Regions from separate parts of the Staphylococcus sp. GW821-FHT11H10 genome, predicted to be linked through region 2. Evidence: predicted binding sites of a transcription regulator. Region 2 holds the regulator's gene; each other region holds the start of a gene.
What was found. The regulator Rex, encoded in region 2, represses fermentation and respiration genes when NADH is low (regulators of the CRP and FNR family bind a similar motif). The targets are predictions, from matches to a motif close to TTGTGAAATATTTCACAA.
Positions count from the first base shown of each region.

Region 1: the regulator Rex is predicted to act here: its motif matches at 4,369-4,386, upstream of arcA (arginine deiminase).
Region 3: the regulator Rex is predicted to act here: its motif matches at 5,019-5,036, upstream of AC1RRU_RS02240 (nitrate/nitrite transporter).

Region 1 is NZ_JBXARC010000005.1:39,916-46,426, reverse strand. Features, by position in the region: gene AC1RRU_RS04410 (alpha/beta hydrolase) at 1-563, opposite strand, end outside; gene AC1RRU_RS04405 (Crp/Fnr family transcriptional regulator) at 758-1,441, opposite strand; gene arcD (arginine-ornithine antiporter) at 1,476-2,906, opposite strand; gene arcA (arginine deiminase) at 3,075-4,310, opposite strand; gene AC1RRU_RS04390 (arginine repressor) at 4,667-5,131, opposite strand; gene isaB (immunodominant staphylococcal antigen IsaB family protein) at 5,318-5,893, opposite strand; gene AC1RRU_RS04380 (YolD-like family protein) at 6,279-6,511, shown strand, end outside.
Region 2 is NZ_JBXARC010000014.1:35,711-42,221, reverse strand. Features, by position in the region: gene tsaD (tRNA (adenosine(37)-N6)-threonylcarbamoyltransferase complex transferase subunit TsaD) at 1-153, shown strand, start outside; gene abc-f (ribosomal protection-like ABC-F family protein) at 536-2,479, opposite strand; gene AC1RRU_RS08635 (redox-sensing transcriptional repressor Rex) at 2,720-3,358, shown strand; gene AC1RRU_RS08630 (YeeE/YedE family protein) at 3,554-4,651, shown strand; gene AC1RRU_RS08625 (sulfurtransferase TusA family protein) at 4,671-4,895, shown strand; partial or broken gene AC1RRU_RS08620 (ammonium transporter) at 5,017-6,261, shown strand; gene AC1RRU_RS08615 (LacI family DNA-binding transcriptional regulator) at 6,361-6,511, shown strand, end outside.
Region 3 is NZ_JBXARC010000002.1:147,831-154,341, reverse strand. Features, by position in the region: gene AC1RRU_RS02265 (DUF4889 domain-containing protein) at 1-321, shown strand, start outside; gene AC1RRU_RS02260 (cation:dicarboxylate symporter family transporter) at 469-1,746, opposite strand; gene AC1RRU_RS02255 (DUF3139 domain-containing protein) at 1,954-2,313, opposite strand; gene AC1RRU_RS02250 (MarR family winged helix-turn-helix transcriptional regulator) at 2,595-3,038, shown strand; gene AC1RRU_RS02245 (Hsp20/alpha crystallin family protein) at 3,259-3,675, shown strand; gene AC1RRU_RS02240 (nitrate/nitrite transporter) at 3,754-4,911, opposite strand; gene nreC (nitrate respiration regulation response regulator NreC) at 5,141-5,794, opposite strand; gene nreB (nitrate respiration regulation sensor histidine kinase NreB) at 5,816-6,511, opposite strand, start outside.

The DNA of each region.
Region 1 (6,511 bases), on a different contig from region 2:
ACCGCTTCATCAACTAAATGATATGTATCGAGTTCAGTACCCTTGATAGTTGTATCTTCCCCAGTAATTGCTTTTGGTGCGAAATCAGGATAATCAAGTTCCATTAACCCTTGCGCTTGAAAGACAGAAGACAATGGCGATGCTTTAGAGAAGAGTCTTCCTTGTGTTAATGCAAATTTCATCGTGCCGTAACCACCCATCGAATGACCTGCAATAAAATTATCTTCACGTTTTGGTGATAATGGAAGTAGCTTATGTGCGTAGTGATACACTTCCAATATATGGTCATAATAACTATGACCGTACGTCATATTTGCATAGCCACTATGATCTGCATTCGGCATAATAATGGCTAATTGATGTTCATCTGCATATCGCTCAACACTGGTAAAGCGTGTATACGACGTTGCATCACTTGATAATCCATGCAATAGCATAAGTGATTTATAAGATTTAGGTGATTGTGTTTCGTCGAAGAAACTGGCGTCTTCTGGAATAATTGCTACAAATGATTGTTGCATACCTAAAGATGGTGATAAGTAATTGATTGTCATGAGTGCCATGTTGATTGTCGCCCCTTCTAATAATAAATGATTATATCTATTTTACACTTTTTCTGAAAAAGGTGTTACCCAAACATACAAAAAGACGTTAGTAATGTCACCAACGTCTTAAGTAGCAATTATTGTGTTTATATCGGTTTGGTAGTTTAATATAAACGCTTTTTGTATATAAAGGGGGCTTTGTGTCTTATTTATTACTTTATAACCATCCAGTTTTTGCCATTTTTTATTAATTTTTTCTCTTCTTTTAATTCATGTACAATATGGCCAGTTGTTTCACGTGAAATACCTGCTAAATCACTCAGTAATTGAATGGTCATGATATGTTTAATTTCGTAGAATTCATCATGATCGTATCCTATTGCATGACATAAATAATATAGTACTTTCTCAATACGTTCTCTCGCCAACTTTGTGGTTAATGCCATATTGTATTCCATTAGCAGTTCAAGTTCGTTATTTAACTTTTCGAACAGTGTAACAAATATGTCGTCATGATTTTTACAAAGATATTCCAACATATCTTTAGGTATGCCTATTACATTACATGGTGTTATAGCTGTGCACATCTCGTTTAATTCAATTTTTCGAAAGAGATGATTTAACGGAAATAATAGTTGCTCTTTATTAAGCTTACGATAAGCGTCCCCATCTTCATTAATTGTTTCACGCAAAACAATACCGTCTAGTAACAAATACACATAGGTGGGCTGATCAGATGAATAATATATGATTTGTCCTTTATTGTAACGTCGCACGAAACACTCACTCTTGAATGCTTGAATGACACCCGTTGGAATATTTAAGTAAGACGCTAATTGTTTGAGCCCTTCACTTAAATCATTGTCTCTGTTGTTGATATATGTCTTTCCGGCCATTGAGATACACTCCTAAATCTTTTAAAACTTTTTATTAGAATACTGAAACGCTTCCCATCGCTAAGCGAATGATACCTATTATTGCAAGTATGATAATGACTGCAAACAAGATATAGTCACCTTTCGTTAATGGTTTATGGTTATTACGTTGTACGAAACGATAAACAAATAGACCAGGGATGTAGAGCAACATGGTTAATAACAAGTAATCAATACCTGCAGCGTACACAAGCCATATCGCATAGATTGATGCAATAATACCGATTGCCCATTGTTTCACTGTAGCGTGTCCTTTATGCTCAATTGTGTATTTCAATTGATAAAAGGCACTAAACATATACGGAATTAAAATCGCGCTTGATGCAAGTGAAAACGCAAATTGATATGCACTGTCTGTAAATAACATGCTAATTAAGAATATTTGTACTAGAATGTTTGTAATTAATAATGCATTGATTGGTGCTTTATTTTTATTTTCTTTAGCAAACCATTTCGGGAACAAGCCATCTTTAGCCACTATAAATGGTAGCTCACCAGCTAGTAATGTCCAACCAAGCCATGCACCTAAAACAGAAATAATTAATCCAATGTTAACGAGTACTGAACCCCAATGACCAACGATATGTTCTAACACTTGTGCCATTGATGGGCTTGCAAGATCAGCAATTTGATTTTGTTGAATGACGCCTTGTGCCAATACAGTCATTAAGAAGTAAATAACAAGTACTGAAACAAGTCCAATTACTGTAGCAGTACCTACGTCTTTTTTCGATTTAGCACGACCTGAGAATACCACTGCACCTTCAATACCAGTGAATACCCATACGGTTACAAGCATTGTACTCTTAACTTGAGACATTGTATCGCCCCAACTAAATATACCTGTACCACCGCTTGTCATTCCGTAGAACCCTGCTTTGAATGTATCGAAATTAAATACTACAATCATACAAATGATGACTAAGAATATAGGAATTAACTTTGCAACAGTTACAATACTATTGATAAAAGCTGCGGTTTCAACACCTCTAAGTATTAAGAAGTGCACACCCCATAATAAGAAAGAAGCGACGATAATACTTGGTAGCGTATTACCACCTTTGAAGATTGGGAAGAAGTTACCTATTGCTGACATCAATAATGTTGCATAGGCTACGTTACCTAGAAACGCAGCAAACCAGTAGCCCCAAGCACTTGAGAAACCAATAAAGTCGCCAAATCCAGCCTGTGCATAACTGTAAATTCCACCTTCTAAGTCCGGTCTTACATTAGTGAGATTTTGGAAGACAAATGCGAGTGAAATCATTCCGATTGCGGTGATAATCCATCCAATCATAATTGCTAAACCACCGGCTTGACCACCCATATCAGAAATGATATTGAACGCACCGCCACCAATCATAGAACCAATGACTAAGCCAATAAGTGACGTTTTACCAAGTTTGTTTGTGTCTGATTCATTCATAATTCATTTCCCCTTCTAAGGAGGATTACTTTTAAATTAAGGGCTTGAAGCATCATTATTCAATTGTCTGGTAACCCTGCTTCAAACCCTTCTCCTTGTGTTATATTTCTACATCACTTTCCCTGCGATGTATTTTTCAAAAAAGTCCTTACGTTTGCTCGAAATACTTTAAATATCTTCTCTAAATAATGGTTGGCTCATACATCTTGGGCCCCCACGTCCACGAACAAGTTCACTACCAGTAATTTCAAGCACTTTAATGCCTTTATCACGAAGTAATTGGTTTGATACGTAGTTTCGGTCATAAGTAACGACCACACCTGGGCGTATACATAGCGTATTTGAACCGTCATTCCATTGTTCACGTGCGCCGTCTATCACGTCACCATTACCAGTTGGGATAAACTCGATTTTTTCAACGCCAAGTACGTCTGCTAGCGTTTCACGTAGTTTATTAGAATGTGTAATTTTGATATCATCTTTTGCTTCATCGTATTCAATCGTAAATAAATTCATGTTATTTTCTTCTTTGAAAATAGCTGAATGCACTGTGAATTTATCGTAGTCAATCATTGTGAATACTGTATCTAAATGCATGAACGTACGACTATTTGGAATTTCAATCGCAATTACTTTCTTGAATGTCGTAGATTCATCTTTAAATATATTACGTGCTAAGCGTTCAATTGCTTGTGCTGATGTACGTTCAGATATACCAATGGCTAAAGCTTCTTTAGATAGAATTAATTCATCTCCACCTTCGATATTAAATGGTGAGTTTCGGTCTAACCATACTGGTACATCTGCATCTTTAAATCTTGGATGATATTTTAAAATGTATGTCATAAATAGTGATTCTCTGCGACGTGCTCTCCAATACATTCTGTTAATTGTCATACCTCTACCTACTGATGCTTGAGGATCACGTGTAAAGTAAAGGTTAGGCATTGGGTCTAAATAGAATGGATATCTATCATCCATGTATTCAACGAGATGTGTTGTTTTTAGTTCAATTTCTTCTTTTCTCACACCAGCCATAATTTTATCGATTAATTCTTGATCTGATAACTTCGCAAAAAACGTTTTAATTTCAGCTTCATGTCCTAATACTGTTTTTTGAGATTCTGCAAGAATGTCGTCAATGAACTGTTCTCGCACATCTTTATCTGCAATTGCTTCAGCTGCTAGTTTTTCTAAATAAACAACTTCCACACCTTCATCACGAAGTGTTTGTGCAAATTTGTCGTGTTCTTCTTGCGCCACTTTTAAATAAGGAATATCGTCGAATAGCAAGCCACTTAAGTGATCTGGTACTAAATTTTCTAATTCTTTACCAGGTCGTTTGAGTAATACTGTTTTTAATCTACCGATTTCACTGTTTACTTGAATAGGTCCTTGTGTCATATTCATTTCCTCCTTTATTTATCTACAATTAGAGTATAAAGCGCTTTCAAAAAAGTTTATGTGATTGTTTTCACAATATGAACGTGTGCTAGTTCATGCTTTCTGGTTATTCAATGCATATTTGTGATTGAATATACAAAATCATTGGGCATTTGGTGCTTTTTATGTATATTCCATTTATTTTCGTATGATAATATTTTTAAGAAAAGTTTTTTATGCATTATTCTGTATTTATAAACACCCGTGATTTGTATCTACAATTATATAACTACTTAGGTTATGAACATTATAATTTAGGTGTGTTACACTCTATTATAGATAATATAAAAAAGTAAATCCACATTATATTTTATACATTAATTTGAATATTTATGATTAAATAATTTATAATGCACATATTTAGCCATTTCTTCAGAATTAGTTAGTACCATCAATGTGTCATTGCCACCTACTGTCCCTAATATTTCATTAATATTCATTCGATCAATGAAATAATTAATGCATTGCGCAAATCCTGGAGATGTTTTGATAAGTATGTAGCTATCTTTTATTATGATATTTTTAATTTCACTGTCATAATAATGTAGCAGTTTCGTTTTAGCATCCATTTGTTGCGTATTATCTAACTTCTTATAATAGGATTGATTACTTACAGCTGGAACTTTAAAAATCTTTAATTCTTTCAAATCTCTTGAAATCGTAGTTACGCTATAGCGCACCCCGAAATGCGTATCGATGTAATCTGCAATCTCTTCCTTTTTGTTAAATCGGTTATTCTTAACTACCGTTGCGATGAGATCTAGACGTTTATTCTTTTTCATATTATAAACTCCCTCTATCCCTATACAGCCTACTGCTATATTTATGTTTTACTTTTAACGTATCATTTTTTTGTCTTTCTTTGTGTGGGGTATTTCATAAAATCTGTTATAAATTTAATTATTTACATAAAAACGCCCCAAAAGTAAGATTTATCATCCAACTATTGAGGTGTCTTTCAAGTTATGCTATTTTGATTCTTTCATAGCTTGTTTTACAGTGCTATAACCTATTACCACGCGATCAACTTTACCGTTATCTACATCAAACCATACCGTCATTCCTTTTGAATTTGGTTGGTAGAAATAGATACCTGTTGTATTATGCTTTTGGTTATTTACCTTTTGTAAATCTTTACCGTAAGTTTTATTTAATTGATCCAATGTCATTTTACCCGTTACGTTTAAATCAAGTAATGATGCTGTTTTACCATCTTTCGAAACGTTTCTAAAATATTGATCATATTTTTTCACATTTTTAGATGATGTTGTTGCTTTCAATTTAATACCATTGAATGTAACATTTTCAGCTTTTACCGCATTTTTAAAATGTTTATCTAATACAAAAGATACGTCTTGACCTGCATATCCTTTATAATTGTAATATGCAGATGTCGCATTCGCTTTAGAATGAGTTGTGTTTGTTGTAGCTTTAGATTCAGCATGTGCAATAGATGTGTCCGTCAATGCACTTGTAACACCTACACCAAATAATGTGCTTAGTGCTAATGTCGTTGCGACTAATGTTTTTGTAATTTTTCTCAAATTAGAAGCCTTCTTTCTTTATAACTAAACATATCATACGCCATTCTTGATTGTTATACAATTTTGGTTAACTAATTAGAAGTGTTTAATATTTGATGTAATGTTGTTTATAATTACACAAAATTAAATTTCACAAATCGTTAAATAATTTTTTTATATAAATTATGTTATACTAAATATAGGAGTAACATCCCCATTAACTCCTTCACAAAAAGTTATATTATGTAATAACTATAGCCATAAGTTTACTTCCCCTTTGTTAAACTTATGGCTCTTTTATATAGTTTTTTTACTTTTCCAAAATAAATATAAAATTACTTTATATTGTAGAAAACCACTTCCAAAATGCGAACATATGTTCTATAATGAATTTGAGGTGGTTAACATGATTCCAAATCCTAATGCGCCAGATGAGTATAAATATGAAACAGATTATCGTAAAATACCAAGACAATATCTAGACGCTAACATTCCTCAAGGACGTGGCATGGTGAAGTGGGCTCCCTTTGCAACAATGCCAGAACAATATCAACAATTGAATGATTTTATTGAGGAACAGAATAAAATTGCCATGCCTTCATTGTCAGATGATCAATTCGAAAATATCAATCGACAGCT
Region 2 (6,511 bases):
CATTTATCCATTCCAAGTCCTAAATTATGTACTGATAATGCAGCAATGATTGGTGCTGCAGCATATTACTATTATCAGTCAGGAATTACAGCTAAGTTAGATTTGAATGGTGAAAATAATATGGATATAGAAGAAGCTACTATAGAAGTTTAAATTTATATTATTTATTTAATCGAATTAATTATTTCAATAATCAAAAGGAACCTCTTTTAACGTAAGGATTAAGATCCACTGTTAACAAGAGGTTTTTTATTGAGATTAAAATAATTCAAAAGGTCAATAGAGAACGTTTGTACTTATCAACATTAAGTGTATAAGTTGTGGATAAACCGTTCTTAACAATGTGGATATGAATTTAATTTTGTGTAAAAATCTTGTAAATGAATTTAAAATAAGTTGTGGATAAGTGGGATAACTATGTGGATAGTTGATAATATCGTATTTTAGCTGTTTATAACTTTTGTTGAAATTTGTATAAAAAAATTAGCTAGAAAGTTAATTAATACTTTCTAGCTAATGGTAAAATAATGAGTCTTTAGATATTTTCTTGTAAATTTTCCCATTCCGACATAACCTGTTCTAACATTTGTTCGGTTTCAAGTTTCTGAGTCGCTAATGATGAGGCTTTTTCAGGATTATTGAATACGTCAGGCTGAGTGAGTTGTTCATCAATGCGTGCTATTTCATTCTCAAATGCTTCAATTTTGGCTTCACAGTTCTCAATGAGACGTTCTAATTTTCTTTGCTCACGACGTTGTTGCTTTTGAGAATCATAGGTATTTACATTTTCATTAGCTTCATTTTGATTTGAAGTATCCTCTTTACTAAAATCATTGCGCTCATTTTTAAAAGCTTCAAGTGCCGCTGCTTCTTCTGTTTTCTCGATGTAATATTGATAATCTCCCAAATACATTTGGCCACCGTCATAATTTAAGTCGAATACTTTATTTGCCAATTGATTAATAAAGTAACGATCGTGTGATACAAAAAGAATGGTTCCTTCAAAATCTTTTAGCGCTTGTTCTAACATCTCTTTAGAATCTATATCAAGATGGTTTGTTGGTTCATCAAGAATTAATACATTATCTCTTTGAAGCATAAGTAGCGCTAATTGCAAACGAGCTTTTTCTCCACCGGATAAATCATTGATTACTTTCTTTACATCATCTTGCACGAATAAGAAACGTCCGAGTATAGCGCGAATATCTTTTTCATTCATTGTTGGATATTGATCCCAAACATAGTCGATAATTGTTTTATTAGATTTAAATTCAGCTTGCTTTTGATCGTAATAACCAATTTGAAGATTTGCACCAAAGGTAATTTCACCTTCTAATTGATTTTGACGTTGAGCGATGGTCTTGATTAGAGTAGTTTTACCTACGCCATTTGGGCCAATAATGGCAATATGATCCCCCTTACTTACTTCAATATTAATAGGAGATGTTATAGGCGAGTCATAACCAATTTTCAGATTACGTATATGCATAACGTCATTACCTGTATTACGATTAAAGCCAAATTGAATGTTAGCACTTCTTGCGTCCAACATAGGTTTGTCAATACGTTCCATTTTTTCTAGTGTTTTTCGACGACTTTTTGCCATTCCACTAGTTGAAGCACGTGTTATATTTTTCTCTACAAATGTTTCTAATCGTTTAATTTCATCTTGCTGACGTTCATATTCTTGCATTCTGCTTTCGTAATATTTATCACGTTGCTCAATAAATTGTTCATAATTTCCGACGTAACGTTTAACATCGCCAAGTGCAACATCATATATTTGAGTGACTATTTTATCTAGGAAATATCTATCGTGACTGATAATAACAATGGCACCTTTGAAATATTTTAAATAATCTTCTAACCACTTCGTCGTTTCTAAATCTAAATGGTTTGTAGGTTCGTCTAGTAGTAATAAATCTGGCTCATTCAATAGCATTTGGGCTAAGGATAATCGCGTTTTTTGACCACCACTGAAATCATTGATAGGTTTATCGAAATCATCTTCATTGAAATTTAAACCATGTAGAACAGTTTTGATTTTACTTTCATACTGATAACCATCAAGTTGTTCGAATTGATTAGTTAAAGATTCATAGCGTTCCATATGTTGTTGATATTCTTCGGAATAGTAGTTAGATGCATGATCAGCTAGCCAATTCGTTTCTTCTCTAATTAGAAGTTCCATTTTTTTTAAATGTTCAAACGGTTTTGACATTTCTTCGAAGACTGAAGCGGATGAATTAAGTGTCATTTGCTGTGTTAAATAACCCATACGTAAATTTTTGATTTTTGATATATGACCGCTATCATAGTCTTCAACACCGGCAATGATTTTCATTAAAGTCGATTTACCAGCACCGTTTCTGCCTACGACACCAATTCGTTCGCCTGTTTTTACTTCGAAATTCACACGCGTGAAAATATCTTCGCCATCAAATGATTTCGAAATATCGTTTAATTGCAAGAGTATCATTCAGGTTTCACCTTTCTATTTATAAGTTTATTACTCGAAATTAGATTGTATATTACTCTATATTTTACCGTATTACTTAGTTTCTTGAAACTAAGTTATTTATTTTTAAAATATGTTAGGGTATAATATTCCAGTATTCATAATAGGACATAACGACATTTTTAAATTTAAAACGTATAGCACTCAAAATAGTTTGGATACATAGATTATAAAATTCAAACATAAAGGGGGGCATTTTAAATGGCTCATAATAAATCTAAAATTCCACGGGCAACTTTGAAGCGATTACCTTTATATTACAGATTCGTTAACACACTCAAGTCAAAAGGCATTGATAGGGTTAATTCTAAGGCTATTAGTGAGGCACTCAATATTGAATCAGCAACCATCCGAAGAGATTTCTCTTATTTTGGAGAATTAGGCAAAAAAGGCTACGGTTACAATATAGATAGTCTATTAGAATTCTTTAAAACAGCATTAAGTGATAGTGATAATATACACATAGCTTTAGTAGGTGTTGGTAATTTAGGTCGAGCACTTTTGACATATAACTTTTCAATTCATGATGAAATGACAATAACTGAGGCTTTTGATATAGATGAACAGATTGTCGGAACAGAGATTGGTGATGTATCTGTGCATCATATGAACGATTTGAAGAAAGTACTCAATGCTCAAAATATCAATGTTGTAATATTAACTACACCAGAGGAAGCAGCACAACGCGTTGCAAATCAGTTGGTTGAAGCTGATATTCAGGGTATACTAAATTTCACACCAGCTAGAATAGAAGTACCTAATACCGTACAAGTGCATCATATTGACTTGGGCATAGAATTGCAATCATTGCTATTCTTTATGAAAAACTATTCTAATTAATTTTTATATTTATATTCTTGCATCCTTCTTTATAAGAGGGGTGTTTTTAATTTGCGTTTAACATTCATTAATTTCATTTAGTTTTTAAAACATCATATTATTAAAATCAAAAGCGTTTAATTTTAAGATGTTGCAAAATTTAGTACAATTGATTATAACACCTTAGTAAAACAATCGGGAAAGGATGAATTGATAGTGATATGGATGATCATTAGTGGTCTTATAGTAGGTATATTATTAGGGTTTGTGATGCAACGTACACGCTTCTGTTTAGCTGGTGGCTTCAGAGATATGTACGTTCAAAAAAATAATAAAATGTTTTATGCCTTATTAGTTGCTATTACTGTCCAAAGTATTGGACTACTTATTTTAACTGGATTAAATGTTATATCTATCCCAGATAGTACATTTCCAATTATAGGTACAATTATTGGTGCTTTTATATTTGGAATCGGTATTGTATTAGCAGGAGGATGTGCTACAGGTACATGGTATCGAGCTGGTGAAGGTTTGATTGGCAGTTGGGTAGCGCTCGTACTATATGCTGTAACTGCTGCTATTACTAAAACTGGTATATTACTTCCAGTAATGTCATGGATTAATAAACCTACAAACATTAATGCAAATATGTCTCAGACTACCGGTATTCCTATGTGGGTGTTTACGTTAGTATTAACAATTATAACTATCATTTTTGTAACTAAAACATTACGTAAACCAAAACCCAAATTTGCAGTTCCAAAGCTTAAACAAAAATATAGTGGCTTGAGACACTATTTATTTGAAAAACGATACCATCCATTTGTAGCTGGTATTGCAGTAGGATTAATTGCTTTGATAGCTTGGCCAATGAGTATTTCTACTGGAAGAGATTATGGCTTAGGCATTACCACACCTTCAGCAAATTTAATTACTTTTTTAATAACAGGTGATACTAAGCTAATTGATTGGGGAGTTTTATTAATTTTAGGTATATTCTTAGGTTCTTATATTGCTGCTAAAGGATCACGTGAATTTAAATGGCGATTACCTGATAAAAAGACCATTCGCAATAGTGCTATTGGTGGTATTTGTATGGGATTTGGTGCTTCAGTAGCTGGAGGATGTTCAATTGGAAATGGTTTAGTAGAAACTGCTATCATGTCTTGGAAAGGATGGATAGCACTTGGTTCTATGATTTTAGGTGTATGGTTTATGAGTTACTTTATATTTATAAGACCAATGAAAAAATTAGAAAAACAAACATCTAAGTCTCAAGCAACAACAGCGACAAAACAAGTACAAACAACTTAATTAATTTGGAGGTAATACAATGTTATATGAATTAGGTACTGTAGGTATGGTTTGTCCATTCCCATTGATAGAAGCGCAAAAGAAAATGCAAACACTAGATAATGGTGATGAACTTAAAATTGATTTTGATTGCACACAAGCAACAGAAGCTATTCCTAATTGGGCAGCTGAGCAAGGTTATCCAGTTACGAATTATGAACAATTAGACGATGCTTCATGGACAATTACAATTCAGAAAGCTTAAAACAAAATAGGCATGCAAAATGTCTTTGTTATATTATGTAACATATTGTGTCATTTTATCTTACGCATTTTTGCTATTTCAATTTAGTATCATTATGATATTTTTAAAGGAAGTGGTAATTATGAAGATGGATGACACAATTTTTTTATTTCTTTGCACTTTACTTGTATGGATTATGACACCAGGTCTTAGCTTGTTTTACGGTGGTCTAGTTCAATCAAAGAATGTTTTGAATACAGTAATGCAAAGTATGGCAGCAATGGTTATCGTGACTTTCACATGGGTTGCATTAGGATTTTCATTAAGTTTTGGAACGGGAAATGCTTTGATAGGAAATTTCGATTTAATTGGACTACAACATGTCGGATTTGCAGTTAATGACCAATTAAGTCCACATATTCCATTTGCATTATTTATGCTATTCCAAATGATGTTTTGTACAATTGCAGTTTCAATACTTTCAGGTTCAATCGCTGAACGTATGAAATTCTTTCCATTTATTATCTTTATCTTTTTATGGGTGATTTTAATATATAGTCCAGTTGCACATTGGGTGTGGGGCGGAGGTTGGATTCAACAACTTGGTGCCCTTGATTATGCAGGTGGTACAGTTGTACATATCACATCTGGACTCTCAGGACTTATTTTAGCTATCATGATAGGTAATGGTAAAAAAATTGAAAAAATACAGCCACATAATCTTTTAATCACTTTAATTGGCGGTATTTTAGTATGGATAGGTTGGTATGGCTTTAACACAGGTAGTGCTTATACTTTAAATGATGTCGCATTAACATGATTTGTAAATACGATTATTGCTGCAAGTGGTGGCGCTTTTAGCTGGTTAGTAGTTGAGTACTGTATTACTAAGAAATTAAGTTTACTTGGGTTGTTATCAGGCGTGTTAGCAGGGTTAGTCGATATTACACCGGCAGCAGGCTACGTTAGTTATTTCAGTGCTTTTATTATTTCATTTGCAGGTGGAATCGTTTGTTATCTTGTTATTAATGTAATCAAAGTGAAGTATAAATATAACGATACACTTGATGCATTTGGTATCCATGGCGCTGGAGGCATTGTTGGTGCTATTCTTACCGGTGTTTTTCAATCACAACATGTTAATAATGATGTATCAAATGGTTTAATTTATACAGGAGATGTACACTCTGTCTTAATTCAAATACTAGCTGTTATCGTGGTATTGTGTTATACCATTGTTTTAACATGGATTATAGGAAAAATTTTACAGAAAATAATGCCTATCGCTACTACGGAAGAAGAAGATAAAGCAGGTTTAGATCAACTTGTTCATGGTGAGAAAGCCTATTTTTATGGAGAACTAAACAAATTAAATAAGAGATATTGATAATATTATTAGTCTAATACATATTAAAAAGTTACTTTGAGAGATTATTTCTGTGATAAAATAATTCTTAAATGAAAACTAATTTAGGTGATTAATCTAATGAAAAATATATCAGATATCGCAAATTTAGCGGGAGTATCTAAAAGCACGGTCTCCCGCTTTTTAAATGGTGGCTCAGTAAGCCCCCAAACTAAAGAAAAATTAAGTCGAATTATTGAAGAACATGATTATCAGCCAAATCAGTTTGCTC
Region 3 (6,511 bases), on a different contig from region 2:
GCACTTATTGCTATCATGTTGATCGTATGTATCGTTCTTGTTGTCATGATGATGACAGGTGGTCAAAAAGAAACGTATTATGGCTATATGAAAAACGACCATACAATTGATAAGATGGTAAATGAACAGACTGAAAAAATTGAAAAAAATGTTGAATTGCCTTCTGATAGCAAAGCTAATTTTAAGAAAGGCGACTTCGTATTTTTAGTTAAAGAAAAAGGATCAGATAAATTCTCAAGAGTATCTAAAGTAGATCACGATGACGTACCACATGGTTTAATGATGAAAATTCATGAAATGCATGATATGAAAGGTATGTAAATTACAATAAATCACTGTCAATGAAGAGAAATCTTTGTTGGCAGTTTTTTAATATCATAACGTATTTATACACAAATCTTTATAATTTTAAGCAATAAAAAAGTATCGAGCCTATGTGCTCGATACTAAAAATGTCAGATTTCTTTTTTAAATTGATTCTAAGTATTTTTTACCTTGTTCTTTGTCATAAACCTTTTCCCATTTAGAGATAACAACAGCTGATAGTGCATTACCTATTACGTTAACACATGTACGAACCATGTCTAATAAACGGTCTACACCGATAATTAACGCGAGCCCTTGTGCTGGTAAGCCCATAGCTCCTAATGTTGTTAATAATACTACGATTGAAACGCCAGGTACTCCAGCCATACCTTTAGAGGCAACCATTAATGTTACCATTAAGATAATTTGTTCTGATATAGATAAATGAATGCCATACATTTGTGCAACAAATAATGCTGCAATTGATTGGTATAGTGCTGATCCATCAAGGTTAAATGAGTAACCTATTGGAATAACAAAGGATGTGACATCTCTTGGCGCTCCGAATTTTTCCATTTTCTTCATCATTACTGGTAATACTGCTTCTGAACTTGAAGTAGAGAATGCTAATAATAATTCATCTTTCAAAATTTTAATGATTGAGAAGATACTAATACCACAAATTCTTGCTACAATTCCTAGAACAACGATAATAAAGAACACCATCGCGAACACTACTACTAATACTAATTTTAATAATGGAATTAAAGCAGATGCTCCAAAAGTCATTACTGTTGTACAAATAAATGCAAATACACCTATTGGTGCTAATTTTAAAATTTTATTAATCATCCAGAATACTGCTTCAAGCGTACCATTTAAAAAGCCTTTCACAGGATCTGCTTTTTCTCCTATTGCAGCTAATCCTAAACCGAAGAATACTGCGAAGAAGATGATTGGTAATAATTCACCTTTAGTTAATGCTTCAAATATGTTTGTTGGTACAATATTTACAATGGTATCAATAAAGTGATTGCCATATGTAGATTGTTCTGCTGCGGATGCAGATGATTGATATTTAGAAATATCGCCTTTAGGTAATTTGTCTGGATCTAAACCAGCACCTGGTTTGAATAAGTTACCAATGATTAGTCCTAAACCAATGGCGATTGTTGTTATAATTTCAAAGTAAAGAATTGCTTTCCATCCATAGCTACCTATCTTCTTTGAGTCCCCTAAGTTAGATATAGATAATGCTAATGCACAGAATACAATCGGTATGATGATCATTTTAATTAAATTTAAGAAAACATCACCGAACGGTTTTATATAATTTGCTACGTTATCTTGTCCAAATAATAATAAACCTACAACTACACCTAGCACCAATGCGATGATAACCTGCATCGGTAAACTAATTTTTCTCTTGAACAGAGCCATGTTGAAACCCCCTTCATCTGACATCGCTTAATTATATCAGATAATTATGAAATGGGATATAAAATTTTTAAAGCTAACTATATATATACTATTCAATCAAGCTAAAATAATTAAAAATACTATAAAAAGGAGATCAGAAATCATTATGAATTCTGTTCTCCTTATTTTTCATTACTTGTAAAATATTAATCCTCATTTAATGCGAAATTAAGGTTTGAAATTTTGGTTAAAATAATTATGTTTTGCATCTTTAATACTTTTTTTAGTTTCAGTATCAAAGCCTTCAGCAAAGATACCTTTACGTGTTCCTATAGGTTGAATGACATATGTCATATGAGGTTCATCTTTAAAGACAACTTCTTTGTAATAAACCCCTTTTTTTGCACTATATTGTGTTTTTTCAGATTTAATATCATCACTTAAATGTTTCTGCTCTATATAACTATCTACCATTTTAATATTTCTATGACCTTGATACGTTTTCATTGCGAAAAAGAAAGCAATTGCCACTACTAATGAAATCGCCAAAATAATACAAATTCTAATCCATTTTTGTTTTTTACTCATTTTGAAACTCCTTTGTACACAACCTAGTCTCACCATCTCTAGTTACTATCTAAATTATTATGAATGATAGATAGAAAATTTTAAAGTATTTCAGTATTTCTGTAACAAAATGTCCTAACAATTTATCTCTAATTCAAAATAAATCGACACTTACAGCAAACGTGTAGACGTACTTTCAAATATAGTTCAAAAGGCTATAAAAGTCCATGAAATACTATGGCAACAGTCTTGACATTACTTTTAGTTCATAATATCTTTAAATAAGTTAAGGGGGGAAATGTATGTATATTAAAGATAGTTATTTAAGTAATCAATTATGTTTTTTATTATATGTTACTTCTAAAGAAGTTATAAAAAAATATACTTACTATTTAAAAAAGCATGATTTAACATATACAAACTTTATGGTCATCATGGCCATCGAAAATGAAGAAAAGATAAATATTAAATCACTTGGTCGTCGCGTATTTTTAGATTCTGGAACACTAACACCTCTCTTAAAGAAATTAGAGAAAAAAGGCTACGTACAACGTATGCGTGAAAAAGAAGATGAAAGAAATCTTCAAATTACACTGACTGAAAGCGGTATTAATATTAAACCTACGTTGAAAGCTATCTCTGACCAAGTTTTTGAGGACTTTGATATTTCACAAGATGAAAAAGATAATCTTGTTAATAGCTTAAAACATGTTATTTCAAATAACTTCGATTATACTACTCACTAATATTTAATCCTGGCAAAAGCGAAACACTTTATTTCACAATTACTAGGCTTTATACATATTGAGACTTTTGCCATGGATTTACTATTCCGCACTTAATCTTTGCCTTATTCTTTTATAATTCCTTTCGCTTTACGTTAACCCTCTCTATTACTATAATGTACTTGAAAAGTATCATTTTACAACTATGGTATGCACGCTTAAATAAAGGAGAGACATTAGTATGAATAATAGAGAGTTTTTTGAACAATCCATTTTCAAGAATAATCCAAAAGACGTATTTCGTGATTTAGGTGAACAAGTTTTTAATCAATTTTCATCAAAAAGTTTCCCGACAAATATTTATAATCAAACAAATCAATACGTATTAGAAGCTGAACTACCTGGTGTCAATAAGTCTGAAATTGAACTTAAATTTGAACATGCGGCATTAACAATTAAAGTTCAAAAGCATGTATCTGAACAAACAGGTAGCGTTCAATTAAGTGAACGTGCAAGTGGTGAATTAGTTAGACATTTTGAATTTAATGATATTGATAAGTCACAAATTAAAGCAAGCTACGAAGACGGGATTTTAGTTGTTATTTTACCTAAAGAAGTTAGTGCACAAGATCAATCAACAACAATTACAGTAGAATAAATAGATATACAGAATAAAATGTTAAAGAGCAATACAAAACTATGTTTAGCTTTGTATTGCTCTTTTTAATGTATAAATTTATTTTGCATATTCTTTTTTATATAAGTGTCCCATGGTAATAAATGCTAAGACACCAAATATTGCTAAAAGAATAAATGCTAAATGACTTGAACCAGTTAGACCTGTTACATAAGTAATAACTAAAGGTGGGAAGAATCCTCCTAAACCACCCATCATAGAAACAATACCATTAGCTGCACCAGATTCTTTTGCGAAGTAAGAAGGTACAAGTTTAAATATTAAACCATTACCTAAACCAGCACAGATACTGATAGTTAAACAACCGATAGTAAATAAAGCAATATGACTTGAAATTCCTAAAATAACAGCACCTACAATCATAATAATAAAATCGATCATTAGTACTTTCACAGCATTAAATTTATCTCCAAGTATACCGCCAATTGGTCTTAAGAAAGTTGCTAAAGCAATGAATACACCTGACCGAATACCTGCATCAACTTTATCAATGCCAAAGTTATTTACTAAGTAGTTAGGTAAGAATAATCCAAATGCTACAAAAGCACCAAACGTAATAAAATACCAAAGACTTAAGTAATATAACTTATAATTTGATGATAATTTTTTAAACTGAGATGCTAAAGGTACTTTCACTTTTGGTTCATTTTTATCACCAAAAATGAACATTAAAATTGCGAAAATAGCAATGATAATTAAATAACTTCTTACCGTCGTTTGCCAACCTATAATACCTGCAATAGGTGGTGCTAAAAATGAAGATACTGCCGTACCGATGTTACCCATACCATAAATTCCATTAGCAAGCCCTACTTTATCTTTTGAAAAATATTTAGGTACAGATGTCACACCTACAGAGAATATCGCACCTCCAACACCTAAAAAGAATCCAGATAACATTAACATTCCTGGTGTTTGTGCTTGCCCTAAAAAGAAGATAGGAAATAATAATATAACAAAACTACAAAAGAATACCCATTTCGCACCAATAATATTAGTTAAATAACCGAATGGCACACGTAAAATTGAACCTAATATTACTGGAATTGCCAATATAATAGATAACTGTCCAGGATTAACTTTAACATCTTGAGAGATATATGGCATTAACGGAGATATAATACTCCATGCCATGAAACCCACTACAAGACTTAACGTTTGTAAGGTAAGTTGAAAGCCACCTTTTGTCTTATACATTTTTTCACCTTCATCATTTAATTTTCTTTATCAGTAATTGTTATATAAAAGAGGTCAAAAATTTATAATTCAATCACATTACTGATTACAATTAAATTTTAGTAGAATTGTGAAAAAATGAACATAAGGATATTCCCTTATACTGACTGGGAATCCCCCTATATTTTTTCTATATATGTACGCAAAAAACTGAGACATTACTAATCTGTCTCAGTTTCATTTTCATCATTTAAAAATCTAATAATTTCTTTTTCAATGCATATTCTACTAACTCAGGTTTAGATTTTAAATCGAGTTTAGTCATTATATGTGTTTTATGCGCTTCGACCGTTTTGACCGACACGAATAATTTTTCAGCAATATCTTTATTACCATACCCTTTTGCAATTAAAGGTAATATTTCTAGTTCGCGCTTAGATAATATTTTAAATGGATCGTTAGTAGATACATCATCTGAATGTTTATGATTTACAAATTCATTCACTAATGACGTTGTTAATTTCATATCTACATATGTTTCGCCCTTATAAACTGTTCGCACGGCTAGTAATAATTGTTCATCAGGTGCATTCTTTAATATATAGCCTTTAGCACCATTACGAAGAACGTGGAACAAATATTCTTCATCATCATACATTGTTAATATTAATATTTTAGTTTCAGGAAAACTTTCTGATATTTTACTTGTTGCAATTAATCCTGATTCACCAGGTGGCATACTTAAGTCCATAATTAATACATCTGGCTTATGCTCCATCACCTTTTGATATGCTTCTCCCCCATCAGCAGCGGTTGCAACTACTTCCATATCCTCTTGAAAGTTTAAAATCATCGAAAATCCTGTTCTAACAACTGCATGATCATCTGCAATAACAATCTTCACTTTATATTCCCCTAACATATTTTAAACTGGTACTTCTAACGTAATAATTGTACCTTTACCAATATGTGTTTCTATATTCACTGTACCTTTAACAAGTTCTGCTCTCTCATTCATTCCATATAGCCCTAATCCAGTACCCTGAGGTTTTAAGTTGGGATCAAAGCCTTTACCCCTGTCAATAATCTCAGCGATAAGACCTTCTTCAGTTTGTTGAATCGTTACTTCCACTTCATAAACACCTGCATATTTTAATGCATTAAATATCGCTTCTTGAACAACGCGATAAACAACGGTTTCAATTTCACTATCGAAACGTATTGTTTGAATATTTGATTGATAAACAACATTTAATCCATAATTATACTCTAATTGTTTGAAATAAGATTTAAAAGCTGCTTCTAATCCTAAATCATCAAGTGATGAAGGCCTCAATTCTACTGATAAATCACGAATATCATTAATTAAATTAGACATTAGCAATTCAATATGTTCGGATTTTTCAATGAGTTGAGCCATATCTTGTTGATATTTTAATAATCTCAATTCAACATCTACATTTAGCATCTCTTGAACAACACTATCATGTAATTCTCTAGATATACGTTTTCTTTCATTTTCTTGTGCAGCAATCGTTTTACGTAACATCTGACGTTGATACATCTTTTCTTGTCGCTCTATTTGTGGAGATATATCTTGTAATGTAAAAGCGTAGATTTG